4 regions of the Bacillus pumilus genome follow, and region 3 is predicted to be linked to each of the others. Evidence: riboswitches for the same ligand, from Rfam matches in the RefSeq annotation. Region 3 holds a riboswitch; each other region holds the start of a gene.

Region 1 (3,108 bases), 1.8 Mb from region 3:
TCATATAAAAAAGCCTCTTTCTCCTGAGAGAAAGAGGCTTGATGGCGTGTATGCTCAAAGCCTCTCTTATCTCTCAGCACATACGTCTGATGGAATTAGCACCGTGCCCTATAAGACAATTGTCTTGGCGCTTACTTGCTGCGCCCCACTTCACAGTGGTATTAACGGTCGGTTGCTGTTGGGGTCAAAAGGCCAAATCCCTCGCCCAACTCTCGATAAGAGAAATCAATATGTCATTGTCTCGTGTCTGTTTGCATTTCTTAATTCAAGATATTATCAGAGCTGCGCTTCACATGTCAATCCTTTTTCAAAATTGCTTTACAATTCGTAAAACAATCCATTACAGTATTTGTATTGCTACGTAACTTGAATAGAAGGTGAAGAAAAATGGAATTCCAGCAATCAGATGTATTGAAACAATTACCGACACAATTTTTTGCATCCCTTGTCCAAAAGGTCCAGAAAAAGGTGCAGGAAGGCGCAGATATTATTAATTTAGGGCAGGGAAATCCTGACCAGCCAACTCCCGCGCACATTGTAAAAGCCATGCAGGAAGCGGTATTAAAACCTGAAAATCATCAATACTCGTCATTCCGCGGAACAGCGAAATTAAAAAAGGCTGCCGCTGCCTTTTATGAAAGAGAATATGGTGTCACGCTTGATCCGATGACGGAAATTGCGATTTTATTTGGCGGGAAAGCAGGGCTTGTTGAGCTGCCGCAATGCCTGCTGAATCCGGGTGATACGCTCCTTGTTCCAGACCCAGGTTATCCTGATTATTGGTCAGGTGCTGTGCTTGCTGGAGCTCAGATGGTGACGATGCCGCTTCTTGAACAAAATGATTTTTTACCTGACTATGACAGGTTGCCTGAGGATGTTAAGGAAAAAGCAAAGTTGATGTATTTAAATTATCCCAACAATCCGACAGGTGCCACGGCAAGCCGTTCATTTTTTGAAGAAACCGTTACATTCGCAAAAGATCACAAGCTCTGTGTTGTCCATGATTTTGCCTATGGCGGCATTGGGTTTGATGGGGAAAAGCCAATCAGCTTTTTGCAAACAGATGGAGCGAAAGAGACAGGAATTGAAATATACACATTGTCTAAAACGTATAATATGGCCGGCTGGAGAGTAGGTTTTGCAGCAGGAAATCCGTCTGTTATTGAAGCGATTGAGCTATATCAGGATCACCTGTTTGTTTCACTGTTCAAAGCCACTCAAGATGCGGCAGCGGAAGCTTTGTTAAGCGACCAAACGTGCGTACAGGTGCAAAATGATCGATATGAGAATCGGCGAAATGTGTGGATTGCTGCCTGCAAGGAGATTGGCTGGGAGGTCACTGCACCAAAGGGGTCGTTTTTTGCTTGGCTAAAGGTGCCAGAAGGATATTCATCTGAATCTTTTGCTGGCGTATTATTAGAGAAAGCACATGTGGTTGTGGCGCCGGGGAATGGGTTTGGTACTCACGGTGAAGGATACGTGAGAGTAGGACTTTTAACAAATGAGGAGCGGTTAAAAGAAGCCGCTCGGCGAATCGATTCCTTGAATCTGTTTGAAAATAAGCCATTGACAACATGAATAAACGGTGCGATAATTCAGACAATATTTAAGAAAATTGAATATTCTTATCAAGAGTAGGCAGAGGGACTAGCCCAATGAAGCCCGGCAACCGACTTCCATGAAGCACGGTGCTAATTCTTGCAGCAAGCGCTGAGAGATAAGATTCGGATGAATGACACGAAACAACCTCTTTAAGGCGCTGATAAAGCACTTGGAGAGGTTTTTTTATTGACCATATGCATGACGCAATCGAAAGGGGATTCCTAGTGAGTGAATTACTGGCAACATACGTATTAACACATCGAGAGGATGAACAAGTAAACCGAAAAGCGGAGCAGATCGCGCTTGGTTTAACAGTTGGATCATGGACGGATTTGCCGCAGCTCAAAAAAGAGCAGCTTCAAAAGCATAAAGGCCGGGTGGAAAAGGTATCAGAAAAGTTTGCTCCAGCCGAAAATGGCCTATATCAATCTGAGGTGACCATTGCTTATCCTGAGGCTAACTTTTCAGCGGATATTCCGGCCGTTTTGACGACGATCTTTGGAAAGCTTTCACTAGATGGAAAAGTGAAGCTAATCGACATTCAATTCTCGGATCGATTGAAAAGAAGTCTGCCAGGACCGGTATTTGGAATTGGTGGCATACGAAAAAAAGTAGGCGTGTTTGATCGACCTTTGTTGATGAGTATTTTTAAAGGTGTCATTGGCCGTGATATGGCAGATTTAAAAGAACAGCTCCGTTTACAAGCATTAGGCGGCGTTGACTTTATCAAAGACGATGAAATTTTATTTGAGAGCCCACTAGCCCCTTTTGAAGAACGAATCAAAGAAGGAAAAAAGATATTAAAAGAAACATATGAAGAGACAGGGCACCGAACGCTATATGCCGTTAATTTAACAGGCAGAACCTTTGAACTAAAGGATCGAGCAAGAAAGGCAGCTGAGCTTGGAGCAGATGCACTCTTATTCAATGTTTTTGCCTACGGGTTAGATGTCATGCAAAGCTTAGCTGAGGATCCAGATATTCGATTGCCTATTATGGCCCATCCCGCAGTAAGCGGCGCTTTGACAACATCGCACGAATATGGATTCTCCCATTCACTTCTTTTAGGTAAATTAAATCGATATGCAGGCGCTGATTTGAGTCTTTTTCCCTCACCGTATGGGTCGGTCGCACTTCCGAAAAAAGATGCCTTTGGAATCTATGAAGCTTGTGTAAAAGAGGATTCGGTTCAAAAAACGTTCCCTGTTCCGTCAGCAGGCATTCATCCTGGAATGGTTCCAGTTTTGATGAAAGATTTTGGACTCGATCATGTGATAAATGCTGGTGGAGGAATTCACGGACATCCGCGTGGAGCCATCGGCGGAGGGAAAGCATTTCGATCGATCATTGATGCGGTGATACATGGAGAGTCGATCCAAGAGAAGGCAGCTTCTTGCCAAGACTTAAAAGCAGCACTTGAACTATGGGGAAGGGTAGCAGAATAAATGAAAAAACCAATTGTATGTTGTGATTTTGATGGAACCATTACGAAAAATGATAATATCA
Region 2 (3,108 bases), 590 kb from region 3:
GGCTACTACCCAGGTTACATGAAACGATACTTCCGCGAAAATGGAATTCATATTGAGATCCAAGATGGTGATGAAGACATCCTAAGAAACCATACAGTGGACTATATTGGCTTCAGCTATTACATGAGCTTTGTGACAAGTACAGATCCAGAGATTCTTGGACAAGTGACTGGTGGTAACCTATTTGAAGGCGTGAAAAACCCTTATCTAGAAGCAAGTGATTGGGGCTGGCAAATTGATCCAAAAGGACTTCGTACAACACTAAACCAACTATATGACCGCTACCAAAAACCATTGTTTATCGTAGAAAATGGATTGGGAGCTGTCGATCAAGTAGAAGAAGACGGTTCCATTCAAGACGATTACCGAATTGATTACCTCAGAAGCCATTTGCTAGAGGCGAGAGAAGCCATTGCAGACGGAGTAGACTTGATGGGTTATACAAGCTGGGGCCCAATTGACCTTGTCAGCGCATCAACAGCTGAAATGAAAAAACGCTACGGCTTCATTTATGTCGACCGTGATAACGAAGGAAAAGGTACATTAGATAGAAAGAAAAAGAAAAGCTTCGATTGGTATAAACAAGTGATTGCGACAAATGGTAATCATTTAGATGCATAAAAGAAAAAAGACAAACCGTTCATACTGCGGTTTGTCTTTTTTTCGTCAAGGGGACTATGAAGTCCACACTTGATCTGCAATCTCAATCACATGACGAAGCTTTTCCCATTGCTGCTCTTCTGTTAACAAATTGCCTTCCTCCGTTGAGGCGAACCCGCATTGCGGACTCAAGCAAATCTGGTTAATGTCAACGTATTGAGCTGCTTCCTTGATTCGTTTTTTAATCTGTTCAGCAGGCTCAAGCTCACCATATTTTGAAGTGACAAGCCCTAGTACGATTTGGAGGTTTGGGTTCTTCACATAGCGAAGGGGTTCAAAACCGCCAGAACGATCGTCGTCGAATTCTAAAAAGAGACCATCCAGATCTAAGCCGTCAAAAATCGTTTCTGCCGCTGCTTCATAACCGCCTTCAGCTGCCCACGTCGATTTAAAGTTACCACGGCAAATGTGCATAGTGATCACCAAATCCTCTGGACGATCGGCAACTGCTTCATTGATTGTTTTCGCAAATGACTCACGCAGTTCATCTTCTTCTCGGCCAAAGGCTTTGATTTGTTCATGCCCTTTTTCAGAAAAGAACACGGCCCATGCTGTATCATCCAGCTGCAAGTAGCGGCAGCCTGCATCATAAAAAGCACGGATGGCCTTCTTATACGCCTGTGCCACATCATGGTGGAATGCCTCTAGGCTGTCGTATACTCCTTCTTCAAGCTTTCCACGGAAAAAGAGCATATTCGGACTTGGAATCGTCATTTTAGCCGTATGATCCCCAGCGATGCTGTGAAGGAATCGATAATCCTCCAGCATTGGATGATCTGTAAAATCAATTTTGCCCGTTACTTTGATGCCCCGTGCTTTTGTCGTCGTATTGTGGAATTGAATACCTTGATCCGCTTCAAATCCTTCGACCCCATCGAGCCCCTCAAGAAAGTCAAAATGCCACCAAGCACGTCTGAATTCGCCATCTGTGACAACCTCTAATCCAATTTCCTTTTGCTTCTCAACAATACGAGTGATTTCTTCATTTTCAATTTGTCGGAGCTGCTCTGCTGTCAGTGTGCCGTCTGCTTTTTGCTTGCGTGCTTCCTTGATACGTTCTGAACGAAGTAAACTGCCTACTTGATCTGCGCGAAATGGCGGTTTCGTTGTTTTCTTTCCAATGGTTTGTACTTGTGTCATGCTGAATCCCTTCTTTCTAAAGGTTAAAAATCAAATAAAAAAGCTCTTCCTTGGATAAGGAAGAGCATCATATACTGAGAGAACTCTGCCTTATCTTCAAACAAGCATCTGCTTGCTTAAGGAATTAGCACCATTCTGTTCCGAGGAACAGCGGTTGCCGGGTTTCACAGGGCCAGTCCCTCCACCACTCTTAATAAGGTTACCTTTGATTCAATTTTCTTAATAAACATAATTATTCAACTTTTCCGAGAGAAAGTCAATGGTTTTTACAGTTAATTTTCTACATGAACAAATCAGCGACGAGAACACCCGCTAGTCCGACAAGTGAAAGAACGGTCACCATCAATGTCCACGTTTTAAAGGTTTGGGCCATGGACAGGTTAAAGTATTCTTTGTAAATCCAGAAACCCGCATCATTCACGTGAGAGAACGTAATACTGCCGGCACCTGTTGCGATCACCATTAATTCTGGGCTCACACCTGTCAATCCAATCAAAGGAGCAGAAATGCCAGCCGCTGTGAGACCGGCGACGGTGGCTGATCCTAAAGATACACGAAGGACCGCAGCAATCAGCCATGTGAGAAGCAGTGGAGAAAGCGTGCTTCCTTGCATGATTCCTGCAATGTATTGATCAACCCCGCTATCAATGAGCACCTGTTTAAAGGCGCCGCCACCTGCAATAATTAATAAAATCATGGCAATAGAACCGATAGAATCTGTGATCGATTTCATCACATCCTGCATGCTCTTGCCTCTGCCAAGTCCAAACGTGTAGATAGCAAGGAGCACGGAGATTAACAGTGCAATCGCCGGTTCACCTAAAAACTCAGCGGTTGGCAGTAATGGGGAGGACGGGAAGAAAATTTCTAAAACTGCTCTGAATGTCATGAGCAATACAGGCAAAACAGCGGTGAAAATGCTAATGCCGAAGCTTGGCATTTCTTCTTCTGTAAATTCCTTTGGATTAAATAAGTTCTTTGGAATATGTGCGTGCAACTGATCTTTTTTAAATAGTTTCGTAAAGAGAAGTCCGCCTATTAAAACAGCAGGAATCGCTAAAATAATCCCAACTAATAAGGTTTGTCCCATGTTTGCTTGAAATACATTTGCAATGGCAGTCGGCCCTGGGTGAGGAGGGAGGAAGCCATGTGTGGTGATGAGTGCAGCGACGAGCGGCATACCCACATAAAGCACAGGTAGTCTTGCAGCTTGTGCGATCGTAAAGACTAGTGGAATTAAGATAATGAATCCGGTTTCATAAAATAGAGCAATTCCGATCACAAATCCCGTCAGCATCGTTGCCCATT
Region 3 (3,108 bases):
AATGTTGACGACTGCACCGATGACAGCATTGATCGGTTTATTTTCCCAAAGACCGCCTTTTCCTGTAAGGAAGAGCAGGAGTCCTAGGATAATCCCGATTGCAAAAGCAAATGCCAATGAAATGAGTGTCATGTACACCGTTTCACCCGTTGCATTCCAAATCACATCTAGGTCAACGTTCGGAAACCATTTCTCAAACATGTGTCATCACCTCAATTTCAACCTGTTTACTTTGGATATAGGCGATGGCTTTTTCAACCTCGGTCTCTTCTCCATTAATATGGATAAAGAGTGTTCCAAACGCGCCTTCCTGCGTTTGAGAAATCTTTCCTTGAAGGATGTTTACATCGACCTTGAAGGATCGAATGATTTCAGTGATGAGCGGTTGCTCGGCAGAATCGCCAATAAAGGACAACCGTACGACCTGACCTTCTTTTACTCGCTCTAAGACGTGTTCGATTGTTTCTTTCGCTTCCTCTGGTTCAGCAAGCTGCTGTACAAATCGCTTCGTCATCTCTTCCTTCGGCTGTCTGAAGACGCGTAATACTTCGCCTTCTTCGACAATGCGTCCATTTTCCATGACCGCGACGCGATGACAAATTTTGCGAATGACGTGCATTTCGTGTGTGATGAGCACAATTGTCAGCCCTAAACGTTTATTGATATCCGCTAAAAGATCAAGGATAGAATCCGTTGTTTGCGGATCAAGCGCTGATGTTGCTTCGTCACAAAGAAGAACCTTTGGATCATTTGCTAATGCTCTCGCAATCCCCACACGCTGCTTTTGTCCGCCGCTAAGCTGAGACGGATACGCATTTTCTTTTCCTTCTAAACCGACTAATTTAATCAGTTCATTCGCACGCTCTCTCCGTTTCGATGTAGGTACACCTGCGATCTCAAGCGGGAACATAATATTTTGTCTCACTGTTCTTGACCAAAGTAGGTTAAAGTGCTGGAAAATCATGCTGATTTCTTGTCTTGCTTTCCGAAGTTTCGCATTCGATACTTCATTGATCCGGTTGCCTGCCACTTCAACAATTCCTTCTGTTGGCAGCTCCAGACCGTTTAATAGGCGAATAAGCGAGCTTTTTCCGGCACCGCTATACCCGATAATTCCGAATATTTCACCTTTATCAATATCTAAGTTGACGTCTTTTACTGCGTCAACATTTCCACTTTTTGAGTAGTACGTTTTTGATACATTCTGTAAATGGATCACAGTCTGCTCACCTGCTTTCTTGCTGAATCTATAGGTTGCCATCACATACGTTCATTTATTCTTCGTGCTGTCATGACTCTAGCCTGTTGCCAGATCAGTAAAAAAGACCTAACTGCAACGCAAGCAGAAAGGCCTTTTATTTCAAATACGCCTTTCTCTCATCTTTCAAAGCGTTGCGACTTTGAGTGAATTGGCACCAATTTCAGCTATGCTGACGGTTGCCGGGTTTCATAGGGCACGTCCCTCCACCTCTCTTAATAAGAGAAAATATGTTGTTTTATGTGATGTTCATGTTTTTACTAACGTAGAATATCATGCCACCCGAGATATGTCAACGCTGTAAATCGCTAATTTCCAAGTAAACGACTAAGTTATCATTTTTCGAAAAAAACCGTTCGTCAGCCAAAGTACCGCCTCTAGTCTTAGGAGCGCACGGAATGACCCTTTTACTTTCACTTGTCCCCTGCTAATTAACTGCTGTAAGGACATATCTCCATCTAATAATTGAAGTATTTCTTTTCTCTCACCATAAAAGATGAGATCCGATAACTCAATTGCAGGTAGTTTCTTCACTTCACCACGCTCATCCACAATCAATGTACAAGAGTCAGTTTCCGCCTCAAATGTAATCTTCAAGGATGATGATGAGAGCAGCGGTTTTAGCAATAATCGCTGCCCTGTGTTTCCATGGGTTTTCACTTTTTCCACATGTATAACCTCCCTGTCATTTGGTTATACATAACATTTCTCTACAAACATTCGCTTGTCCTTTATAAATAACTCGACAAATTTTCAGATGAATTGCTTGAAATATGACAAAAAACCGCTTTATTTAGCGGTTTCAATCATTTCATGAAGATATGGTACGGAGTGAAAGGCATAGCCTTTTTGCACCAGCTCACCTTTTTTAAACAGTAGAAAGCAAGGAACGCTTTCGATCTCAAAAGCCTTCGCAAAGCCTGGTGAGTAGTTTAAGTTATTTTCATAAAAAGGTACATCCGGCTGCATGGTGTCTACGACAGCCAGCATTTTCTTTGCCAGCTGACATGTTCCGCAAAACGGTGTATATAAGTATAAAAGAAATAAATCGTCCTTTATCTCCTTGAATTCGTGTTCTTCAATCTCTTTCATATACGTCCACCCTCATAAATATTTCGAATGAACATCAATGTTTGCAGCTAATAGGATAGATGCAATGTGGGCTGACGGTGAAGCGGCCACTTCGCGGTACGTTCTGTCGACAAAAAGATGAAATGCTTCAGGGAATTCTTTTCGAAATTGCTTCCGCAGTTTGTCGCCTGCATCGTCACTGTCTGCTAATATGTAAACGTCTTTCCCCAATAATTCGTCTACGAGCTGATCCAGCTTCGATGTACTGATCGTGCCATTGGTGCAAATGATGGTAACAGGTTCACTTATGACTTCTTTTAGCTTTTGTTTGTCTGTTTTACCTTCTACAATGATGACCTTTTCTACCTCTACATTCATCACGATCACCCGGCCCTTTTGACGTTGTTCACTTCTCCCTTAGATTACAATTTTTCATTCAGGTTGTAAAGATTGGGCGCTTGCACTAAAAAGACTGCAGCTTATGCTCACTGCAGCCTCATCTGTGATTAGCACCAGCCATTTTCATCATCACAGTCTACATATTTTTCTGTTCCGTGGGTCAATGTATCCGTCAGACGATAAAAACGATTTTGCTCATAGGAATAACCTGATTTTAACTCATATTGGTTTTCACTAATCATCGTGCCAATCTCTTCATTTTGATGATACAGCACCATGCCGCTTTCTTTGAATCGTCCAGTGACATGATCTGTTATATCCACATGTTCTTTTTGAAAAGACAAATTGGACACCCCCCCATAAAGGTAGAGTGTCCAATT
Region 4 (3,108 bases), 340 kb from region 3:
GAATACTTTTGCGCCGTGCTCATCAATTTTCTTGCCAAGCATTTCAGCATAGACGTGAGCTGGAAGCGGCAAGAATGGTGAACCGAAGCAAGTAGAGAATGTCGTTTCTGGTGATGTGACACCGCGCTCAGTTCCTGCTAATTTACTTGTGTAACCGCTCAAGAAATGGTACATCGCCTGTTCTTTTGTTAAACGGCTGATTGGAGGTAAAACGCCAAATGCATCAGCTGTTAAGAAGACAATGGCAGATGGGTGTCCTGCGATACTTGGCGTCACGATGTTATCAATCATTTCGATTGGGTAAGCAGCGCGTGTGTTTTCAGTAAAGAACGTGTCATCATAATCCGCTTCACGTGTTTCTTCATCAAGCACAACATTTTCAAGAACTGATCCGAAGCTGATGGCTTTGTAGATTTGCGGTTCTTTTTCTTCGCTTAAGTTCACACATTTCGCATAGCATCCGCCCTCAATATTGAAGACTCCTGAGCCAGACCAGCCGTGTTCATCGTCACCGATCAGCTTGCGGCTTGCGCTTGCAGAAAGCGTCGTTTTCCCAGTACCTGAAAGGCCGAAAAATAGTGCGACATCGCCTTCTTGACCGACGTTTGCTGAGCAGTGCATGGATAAAATATCTTGCTCAGGAAGCAGGTAGTTCATGACAGAGAAGATGGACTTTTTCATCTCTCCTGCATACTCTGTTCCACCGATCAGAATGGTACGTTTTTCAAAAGAAACGATAATAAACGTTTCAGAGTTTGTGCCATCTGTTTCAGGATCTGCTTTAAAATGCGGTGCAGATAAGATGGTGAACGGTTTTTCGTTTGAAGAAGGTGTTGATCCGTCAGGTCTGATGAATAGCTGCTTTGCAAAGAGATTGTGCCATGCAAATTCGTTTACCACTGTAATTGGCATACGGTATCTTTCATCTGCACCGGCAAATCCTTCAAAGACGAATAGTTCATCACGTTCTTTTAAGTATGACACAACCTTTGTATATAAACGGTCAAATGCTTCTTTAGAAATCGGCTGGTTGACTTGACCCCAATCAATTTTATGTTCAGAGCTTTCTTCTTTCACGATAAATTTATCTTTAGGCGAACGTCCTGTGTAGGCACCCGTTGTAGCACGGACAGCTCCTGTTGATGTTAAAACGCCTTCATCACGTGCCAAAATCTTTTCAACAAGTTTCGGAACAGATAAATTTTGGTGCGTATTTTCTAATGAGAGCAATGACTGCAAATCTTCTTTTAAATCCACTGAGTTCATAAAAAAACCCTTCCTTTACCGTTGAATTTGTTTTGTTTCGATTAGTATAACACATTCGTAATAATAGTCTATACTATTTAAATATTTTTGTGTGTGTTTTTTCATTTCTGCTATGAAAATATGCTTTTTGGTGATGCTAATAACGTGGTGAAAAAAAGGGAAGATAATTCTGATGAAGCATTGACATGATGCAAGTATTTAAGATAAGATATCTTATTGAACGGATACTCTTATCCCGAGTTGGTGGAGGGACAGGCCCGATGAAGCCCAGCAACCGGTTTCTTATGAAAAGGCATGAATATGCTGAGAAACCAAGGTGCTAACCTGATGCAAGGTACAAGAACACCTTGAGCGATAAGAGTGAAAGGCATGCGATCTCAGACCCTTTCCTCGCAATGAAGGAAATGGTTTTTTTATTTTTGGGATATCATATGAACAAATTGCCAATAACATCTCTAATAGAAACGTTTTCAAATATAAGAGGGAACGAGTTCCGTATCATATTGGAGACCTCATCTTGGGATGATGTGGTCTTGTACAGGAGGAAATAGCCATTATGAGTCAAAATCGTCGTTTATTTACTTCAGAATCAGTGACGGAAGGACATCCGGATAAAATCTGTGATCAAATTTCAGACAGCATTTTGGATGAAATTTTAAAGAAAGATCCAAATGCACGTGTTGCCTGTGAAACTTCTGTTACAACGGGTCTCGTATTAGTAAGCGGAGAAATTACAACGTCTACTTATGTCGATATTCCAAAGACGGTGCGTGACACGATTAAGGAAATTGGCTACACGCGTGCGAAATATGGTTTTGATGCGGAAACATGTGCAGTGCTCACATCTATTGATGAACAGTCTGCTGATATTGCGCAAGGTGTAGACAAAGCGCTTGAAGCACGTGAAGGCACAATGACTGAAGAAGAACTTGATGCGATTGGTGCAGGTGACCAAGGATTGATGTTTGGTTTTGCCAACAACGAAACCGAAGAACTGATGCCGCTGCCGATTTCACTAGCGCATAAATTATCTCTCCGTTTAACTGAAGTACGCAAGGATCAAACACTTGCTTATCTACGTCCAGATGGAAAAACACAAGTAACAGTAGAATATGATGACCAAAATAAACCTGTTCGTATTGATACAGTGGTTATTTCAACGCAGCATGCACCAGAAGTGACGCTTGAACAAATTCAAAGCGACTTAAAAGAGCATGTCATCAGCCCTGTCGTTCCAAGTGAACTGATTGATGAACAGACAAAATACTTTATTAACCCAACTGGCCGATTCGTGATCGGTGGACCTCAAGGGGATGCTGGTTTAACTGGACGTAAAATCATCGTTGATACGTATGGCGGATACGCTCGTCATGGCGGCGGTGCTTTCTCTGGGAAGGACGCAACAAAGGTTGACCGTTCAGCGGCATACGCTGCTCGTTACGTAGCGAAAAACATTGTAGCTGCCGGCCTTGCAGATTCTTGTGAAGTACAACTTGCTTATGCAATTGGTGTTGCACAGCCTGTATCGATTTCAATTGATACTTTCGGAACAGGGAAAGCTTCTGAAGAAAAATTAATTGAAGTGGTTCGTGCGAACTTCGATCTTCGTCCAGCTGGCATTATTAAAATGCTTGACCTGCGTCGTCCGATCTACAAACAAACAGCTGCATACGGACATTTCGGCCGTCATGATTTAGATCTTCCGTGGGAAAAAACGGATAAAGCCGATACACTTCGCAAGGAAGCATTAGGACAATAACAACATATAAAACCGCTTATTTTAAGCGGTTTTCCTTTTGATTAAAAAAAAATTCTACAATAAGCGAAAAAATGTGAAACAAA

What was found. A riboswitch is a leader RNA that binds a small molecule or an ion and turns the genes downstream of it on or off. The one in region 3 is predicted to bind S-adenosylmethionine.
Region 1: another riboswitch for S-adenosylmethionine. It lies ahead of mtnW (2,3-diketo-5-methylthiopentyl-1-phosphate enolase); the one in region 3 lies ahead of CKW02_RS16185 (methionine ABC transporter ATP-binding protein).
Region 2: another riboswitch for S-adenosylmethionine. It lies ahead of CKW02_RS19200 (5-methyltetrahydropteroyltriglutamate--homocysteine S-methyltransferase); the one in region 3 lies ahead of CKW02_RS16185 (methionine ABC transporter ATP-binding protein).
Region 4: another riboswitch for S-adenosylmethionine. It lies ahead of metK (methionine adenosyltransferase); the one in region 3 lies ahead of CKW02_RS16185 (methionine ABC transporter ATP-binding protein).

Annotation. Positions count from the first base shown of each region.
Region 1 is NZ_LT906438.1:1,318,003-1,321,110, forward strand. It holds SAM riboswitch class I at 64-222, opposite strand; gene CKW02_RS06610 (pyridoxal phosphate-dependent aminotransferase) at 388-1,578, shown strand; SAM riboswitch class I at 1,623-1,724, shown strand; gene mtnW (2,3-diketo-5-methylthiopentyl-1-phosphate enolase) at 1,827-3,047, shown strand; gene CKW02_RS06620 (2-hydroxy-3-keto-5-methylthiopentenyl-1-phosphate phosphatase) at 3,048-3,108, shown strand, end outside.
Region 2 is NZ_LT906438.1:3,667,271-3,670,378, reverse strand. It holds gene CKW02_RS19205 (aryl-phospho-beta-d-glucosidase) at 1-621, shown strand, start outside; gene CKW02_RS19200 (5-methyltetrahydropteroyltriglutamate--homocysteine S-methyltransferase) at 676-1,800, opposite strand; SAM riboswitch class I at 1,888-2,000, opposite strand; gene CKW02_RS19195 (gluconate:H+ symporter) at 2,081-3,108, opposite strand, start outside.
Region 3 is NZ_LT906438.1:3,073,869-3,076,976, forward strand. It holds gene CKW02_RS16180 (methionine ABC transporter permease) at 1-201, opposite strand, end outside; gene CKW02_RS16185 (methionine ABC transporter ATP-binding protein) at 194-1,219, opposite strand; SAM riboswitch class I at 1,375-1,483, opposite strand; gene CKW02_RS16190 (SCP2 sterol-binding domain-containing protein) at 1,586-1,927, opposite strand; gene CKW02_RS16195 (thioredoxin family protein) at 2,048-2,350, opposite strand; gene CKW02_RS16200 (toprim domain-containing protein) at 2,363-2,707, opposite strand; gene CKW02_RS16205 (YusG family protein) at 2,836-3,072, opposite strand.
Region 4 is NZ_LT906438.1:2,734,534-2,737,641, reverse strand. It holds gene pckA (phosphoenolpyruvate carboxykinase (ATP)) at 1-1,266, opposite strand, end outside; SAM riboswitch class I at 1,494-1,627, shown strand; gene metK (methionine adenosyltransferase) at 1,823-3,025, shown strand.